2 regions of the Leifsonia sp. 10L418 genome follow, and region 1 is predicted to be linked to the other one. Evidence: predicted binding sites of a transcription regulator. Region 1 holds the regulator's gene; the other holds the start of a gene.
The links. The regulator LexA, encoded in region 1, represses DNA repair genes until DNA is damaged. The targets are predictions, from matches to a motif close to TCGAACANNTGTTCGA.
Positions count from the first base shown of each region.

Region 2: a site for LexA is predicted at 1,853-1,868, ahead of uvrA (excinuclease ABC subunit UvrA). Genes of this name have one in related genera too.

Region 1 is NZ_JBFTJN010000004.1:279,545-282,957, forward strand. Features, by position in the region: gene metE (5-methyltetrahydropteroyltriglutamate--homocysteine S-methyltransferase) at 1-1,039, shown strand, start outside; gene lexA (transcriptional repressor LexA) at 1,123-1,827, opposite strand; gene AC1DCF_RS11525 (LysM peptidoglycan-binding domain-containing protein) at 2,141-2,494, shown strand; gene AC1DCF_RS11530 (histidinol-phosphate transaminase) at 2,601-3,413, shown strand, end outside.
Region 2 is NZ_JBFTJN010000008.1:227,836-231,248, reverse strand. Features, by position in the region: gene uvrB (excinuclease ABC subunit UvrB) at 1-529, shown strand, start outside; gene AC1DCF_RS16160 (FAD-dependent monooxygenase) at 611-1,822, shown strand; gene uvrA (excinuclease ABC subunit UvrA) at 1,924-3,413, shown strand, end outside.

The DNA of each region.
Region 1 (3,413 bases):
GGCCGCCCAGGAGGAGGCACTGGGCCTGCCGTTCTTGCCGACGACGACCATCGGTTCGTTCCCGCAGACCGGTGAGATCCGACGCGCCCGCGCCCAGCTGGGCAAGGGCGAGCTGACGGCCGACGAGTACACCGCGCTGATGCGCGCCGAGATCGCTCGCGTCGTCGACCTGCAGCACGAACTCGGACTCGACGTCCTCGTTCACGGCGAGCCAGAGCGCAACGACATGGTGCAGTACTTCGCCGAGAACCTCGACGGCTTCGCCGTCACCGAGAACGGATGGGTGCAGTCCTACGGCAGCCGGTGCACGCGCCCGTCGATCCTCTGGGGAGACGTGTCCCGACCGAAGCCGATCACCGTCGATTGGTCGGTCTACACGCAGTCGCTGACCGAGAAGCCCGTCAAGGGGATGTTGACCGGTCCGGTCACGATCCTGGCCTGGTCCTTCGTGCGTGACGACCAGCCGCTCGGTGAGACAGCTCGCCAGGTGGCGCTGGCCCTGCGCGACGAGATCGGCGACCTGGAGTCGGCGGGCATCACGATCGTTCAGGTCGATGAGCCGGCGCTGCGCGAGCTGCTTCCGCTCAAGAAGAAGGATCAGGCCGACTACCTGGACTGGTCGGTCGGGTCGTTCAAGCTGGCCACCGCCGGCGTCGCGGAGGTCACCCAGATCCACACCCACCTCTGCTACTCGGAGTTCGGCGTTGTGATCGAGGCGATTCGCAATCTCGATGCCGACGTGACGAGCATCGAAGCGGCCCGCTCGCGCATGGAGGTCGTCAGCGACATCCAGTCCAGCGGCTTCGATCACGGAATCGGCCCGGGCGTCTACGACATCCACTCGCCGCGTGTGCCGAGCGTCACCGAGGTGACCGAGTTGATCGAGCGGGCCCTGGAGTCGATTCCGGGGCGTCAGGTCTGGATCAACCCGGACTGCGGTCTCAAGACCCGTGGGTACGACGAGACGATCGAATCCCTGGCCAATATCGTGGAGGCCACGCAGATCGTGCGGGCGCGCGTGGAGGCCCCTGTTCGCTAGCTAGTTCTCTCGCGAAACTGCAATTGTCGGAGCCTGGTACGAGTTGAGGCTCCGACAATTGCTGTTTCGCGGGGATGGCAGGGCTAGACCGAGCGGAGTACCGCCACAATTTTGCCGAGGATTTCGGCGTGATCGCCCATGATGGGCTCGAAGTTGGTGTTGCGGGGGAGCAACCAGGTGTGGCCGTCACGCTGACGGAACACCTTGACTGTCGCTTCGTTGTCGAGCATGGCCGCGACGATCTCGCCGTTCTCCGCCGTCTTCTGCTGTCGTACGACCACCCAGTCGCCATCGCAGATGGCGGCGTCAATCATTGACTCACCGACGACCTTGAGCATGAAGAGGTCGCCCTTGCCCACGAGCTGGCGAGGAAGCGGGAAGATCTCATCGATCTGCTGGTCCGCGGTGATCGGGATGCCGGCGGCGATGCGACCGACAAGCGGAACCATCGCTGCGTCACCGATCTGCGCGTTCGACGCCGACGAATCGGCATCGCCGACCGAGTTGTCGTCGGTGGACTGCGGCAGCTCGATGAGGATTTCGAGTGCACGCGGACGGTTGGGGTCGCGACGCAGGTAGCCGCTCAACTCCAATTGGTTGAGCTGGTGAGTCACGCTCGAGAGCGAGGCGAGCCCGACGGCATCGCCGATCTCGCGCATGCTCGGCGGATAACCGCGGCTGCTGACCGAACGCGAGATCACGTCGAGAATTGCCAGTTGCTTCTCGCTCAGGCTCTTTCGGCGACGGGTGCCGCCGCGTTCGCGGGGGCCGCTTGTCTCTTTCGTCATGTCACTCGCTCCTCGTGCCGATGTTGTGCGTCTCAAACTGCGCCACTGCTCAGACCGCGCCGCTACTCCTGCGGCAGCGACGGCCGTTCCGTTCGAATGTCAGAGGTGTCTGGTTGTGTTCGATCCGTCAAGAAAAACTGTATCCCCGCACCCCGGGAAAACAAACACTTCTTCGAGTGTGTTGCCCGATTGTTTCGAAGAACAACCGTAAAGAGGCTTGATTCTTCGAACAATCGAATATATATTCGGAACATAGATTCGGATGCGACTCCCTTCCCCGGGAGCCGGACCCGTACTTACCAGGAGGTTCAACATGAGCACAGCAGTCAGCACGGCAGCTCCGCACGGCTCCATTGGCACCACCCGTCTGCGTCTGACCCGACGTGGTCGTATTGTTTTCAGCACGATGGCGGCACTCCCGCTCGTTGTCGGCGCCTTCGTCGTCACCATCAACGGGGGAGCGGCAATCGCTTCCAACGGCACCGGCGGTACGGCCACGTTCGACTACGTCACCGTCTCGGCCGGTCAGTCCCTCTGGCAGCTCGCCGAGACCATCGCCCCCGAAGCGGACCCGCGCGATGTCATCGCTGACATCGTCGCCCTCAACCAGCTTGACTCAGCCTCCGTCGAGCCCGGCCAGCGCCTCGCTCTTCCGGCCACCGACTAGTCAGCACCACCCCGGCTGCGCTGCCGGACCCGCCCGGCCCCTGCCCCGTGTTCTGGTGTCGGCATCTCGCCTTTGACGCCCACGGCGGCCCGGTAATATTGCTCGGGTGACCAGCCTCAATGACCTTCCCCTGCGCGACAATCTGCGCGGACTCGTTCCCTATGGTGCCCCGCAACTTCACGTTCCGGTGGCCCTCAACGTGAACGAGAACACGCATCTGATTCCCGAGGCTGTTGCTCACGACATCGTCGCCTCTCTCGCTCGCGCGATCCTGACCGTCAACCGGTACCCCGACCGCGAATTCACCGAGCTCCGCGAGAACCTCGCCGTCTACCTCGGTCACGGCCTCACCCCCGAGAACATCTGGGCGGCGAACGGCTCGAACGAAGTGATCCAGCAGGTACTGCAGGCGTTCGGCGGCCCCGGCCGCAGCGTGCTGGGATTCTCGCCGACCTATTCGATGTACCAGATTCTTGCCTCCGGCACCGGCACCGACTGGATTGCCGGAGAGCGGGATGCCGACTACGAGCTGTCCCCGGAGACCGCCGTCGAGTGGGTCACGAAGACCAACCCCTCGCTGGTCTTCCTGTGCTCACCGAATAACCCCACCGGCACGCCGCTCTCGCTGGAGACCATTGCCGCCGTCTACGACGCCACCGACGGCATCGTTCTCGTCGACGAGGCCTATGCCGAGTTCGCGGCCGACGGGGAGGCATCCGCTCTGACACTGCTCGAGGGGCGCCCGCGCCTGCTTGTCTCGCGGACCATGAGCAAGGCTTTCGCTTTCGCCGGCGCCCGCGTCGGCTACCTGGCGGCCGACCCGGCGGTGACGGATGCGATGCGCCTGGTTCGACTGCCGTACCACCTGTCGGCGCTGACGCAGGCCGCGGCGAACGCGGCGCTCGCGCACACGCCGGAG
Region 2 (3,413 bases), on a different contig from region 1:
CTTGCCGGAGGTCTCGCTCGTCGCGATCCTCGACGCCGACAAGGAAGGATTCCTGCGGTCGTCGACGTCACTCATCCAGACCATCGGTCGCGCCGCGCGCAACGTCTCCGGCGAGGTGCACATGTATGCCGACCGGATCACGCCGTCGATGGCGCACGCCATCGAGGAGACGAACCGACGGCGCGAGAAGCAGGTCGCCTACAACACCCTCCATGGCATCGACCCGACACCGCTCCGCAAGAAGATCGCCGACATCACCGACATACTCGCGCGCGAAGAGGCCGACACGGCCGAGCTTCTCGCCGGGCGCGACAAGCGCAAGAAGGCTCCGACGCCCAACCTGCGCCGGGAGGGTCTTGCCGCGAACGGCGCCAACGACCTCGAATCGATCATCCTCGACCTCAACACGCAGATGCTCGAGGCTGCCGGGGAGCTCAAGTTCGAGCTCGCCGCCCGGTTGCGTGACGAGGTGTCTGAGCTCAAGCGGGAGCTGCGTCAGATGGAGAAGGCCGGCCACCTGAGTTCGTAGCGGCAGAGCGCGCGGTCGAGCGGGCTACGCCCGAGTCCCTGCTGAGGGCTCGGAACGGCGTGAACGGAAGGCGGAATTGCGGTGGTTGATCCGGACGAGGTGGATGTCGTCATTGTGGGTGCGGGTCCGGTAGGACTCATGCTCGCCTGTGAGCTTGGCCGGGTGGGCGTCCGTGCGCTTGTGCTCGAGAAGGAGGCTGAGCCGGATGCGATGCCGAAGGGCAACGGTCTCGTTGGGGAGATCGCGAACGTCGTGAAACGGCGCGGTCTGCTGCGTGGGCAGCACGGCATGCACGTCATTCCAGTACCCCGCTATCAGTTCGGAGCAGTGACGCTGCGGCTGAATCCGTTTCGTGCCAACCCGCTGCGGGTGCTCCCGATCCCGCAAAGTCGCCTTGAGGAACTGCTCGCGCAACGAGCGGTTGCCCTGGGGGCCGTGATCCGGCGTGGTCATGCAGTTTCGGGATTCGACGATGAGGGCGATCGCGTCAGGGTGATGGTCGCCTCTTCCGACGGCGCGTATACCGTGACTGCGCACTTTCTTGCCGGCTGCGACGGGGCGCACAGCTTCATTCGGCATCGTCTCGGCGTCTCCTTTCCCGGAATCACAAGTGATCAACTCTCCCGCATCGGTCGCGTCACAATCCCGGCGGCGGCACTCAGGCGCAGAAGGAACACCGTCACACTTGCGAACGGACGCCAACTGGCGCTTTTCCAGCTCCACTACACTCCGTCCGGCGTCCTGACGCTCGCCCCGGTGTCCGCCCTTGATCGCAGGGCACCGAAAGACCTGTACCTTCTCAGCACGCACGAGCCGCGGGCTGAGCAGGAGCCGGCCGCCGAGATCTCCCTCGATGAGTTCCGGGCCAGCATCACGCGGGTGCTGGGATTCGAGTTGCCGATCACGGGCGGCGAATGGCTGCGCTCGACTGTTGGGAACAGTCGCCAGGCCGAACGGTATCGAGTCGGCCGGGTACTCCTCGCCGGGGATGCCGCCCACGTCTTTTCGGCCGGTGGCTCGTCGTTGAACACGGGGATGCTCGATGCCGTTGACCTGGCATCCCGTCTGGCGGCTGTGCTCGTCGCCGGTGCGGATGTCGAGACTCTCGAGGACTATCACGTCGTGCGCCACGCGGCAGGCTGGCGAACGATCCTGCAAACCCGGGCGCAAGCAGCCTTGTCCGAGCCAGGAGAGAATGCCGACGCGCTCCGATTGGTGCTCGGAAACGCGTTCCGTGCCCGCAACGCCCACCGCTACCTCGCCACCCTTCTCATCGGCGGTTCGCGGCGCTGAGCGAATCGACCTGCCGAATGCTGAAGAAACTCGAACATATGTTCGCTCAGAGCGCGTGTCGGACCAGGCATTTCGGAGGCAGCACTGCATAGACTCGACGAGTGTCAATTTCGAAGGTAACCGGGTCCAAGCTCAGCGTCCGCGGCGCACGTGTGCACAATCTCCACAACGTCGATCTGGAGATCCCGCGCGACTCCCTCGTCGTCTTCACCGGGCTCTCGGGCTCCGGTAAGTCGTCGCTCGCCTTCGACACCATCTTCGCCGAGGGCCAGCGCCGCTACGTCGAGTCGCTCAGCGCCTATGCCCGGCAGTTCCTCGGCCAGGTCGACCGTCCGGACGTCGACTTCATCGAGGGCCTCAGCCCCGCGGTGTCGATCGACCAGAAGTCGACCAACCGCAACCCGCGCTCCACGGTCGGAACGATCACCGAGATCTACGACTACATGCGCCTGCTCTGGGCACGCATCGGCGTGCCGCACTGTGCGATCTGTGGCGAGAAGATCCAGTCGCAGACGGTGCAGCAGATCGCCGACCAGCTGATGGAACTCGAGACCGGCACCCGGTACCAGATTCTCAGCCCCGTCGTCTCGCAGAAGAAGGGCGAGTTCGTCGACCTGTTCAGCGAGTTGGCCGCGAGCGGGTACTCCCGCGCGGTCGTCGACGGCACCCAGATTCAGTTGAGTGAACCGCCGACTCTCAAGAAGCAGCAGAAACACGACATCTCGGTCACCGTCGACCGTCTCGTCGCCGGCCCCGAGCTGCTCGGCCGCCTGACCGACTCGCTCGAGACCGCCCTCAAGCTCACCGACGGCCTCGTGCAGATCAACTTCATCGACCGCGAGGGCGACGAAGCCTGGCAGAGCTTCTCTGAGAAGCTGTCCTGCCCGAACAACCACCCGGTGCAGCTGACCGAAATCGAACCACGCACCTTCTCGTTCAACGCCCCGTTCGGCGCCTGCCCGGAATGCTCGGGACTCGGCACCCGGATGTCGGTCGACCAGGATCTACTTCTCGGCGACCCGGACCTCAGCATCGCCGAAGGCGTTGTGCTGCCCTGGACCACCCAGGGCAAGGGGCTCTTCCAGTACTACGAGAAACTGCTCGACGGCCTGGCCCGCGACCTCAACTTCTCGTTGGAAACCCCGTGGAAGAAGCTCAAGCCCGACGTGCAGAATGCCGTGATGCGCGGCGACAACTTCGAGGTCAAGGTGAAGTGGAAGAACCGCTACGGCCGGGAGATGAGCTACACCTCCGGCTTCGAAGGCGTCGTTCCCTACATCGAACGCCAGTACCTGCAGGCCGAAACCGACACCCAGCGTCAGCGCTGGGCCGAATACCTCCGCGAGGTCAACTGCCCCGTCTGCGACGGCACCCGGTTGAAGCCGGAAGTGCTGGCCGTGACGGTCTATGACGCCAGCATCGCGGATGTCTGCGAACTCAGTCTCATCGATGCCCGCGAGTTCATGGACAAGCTGGTTCTCACCGACCGCGAGGCGGCCATTGCCGCCCAGGTATTGCGCGAGATCAAGGCACGCCTCGACTTCCTGATCCGGGTCGGTCTGAACTACTTGAACCTCGCCCGGGCCGCGGC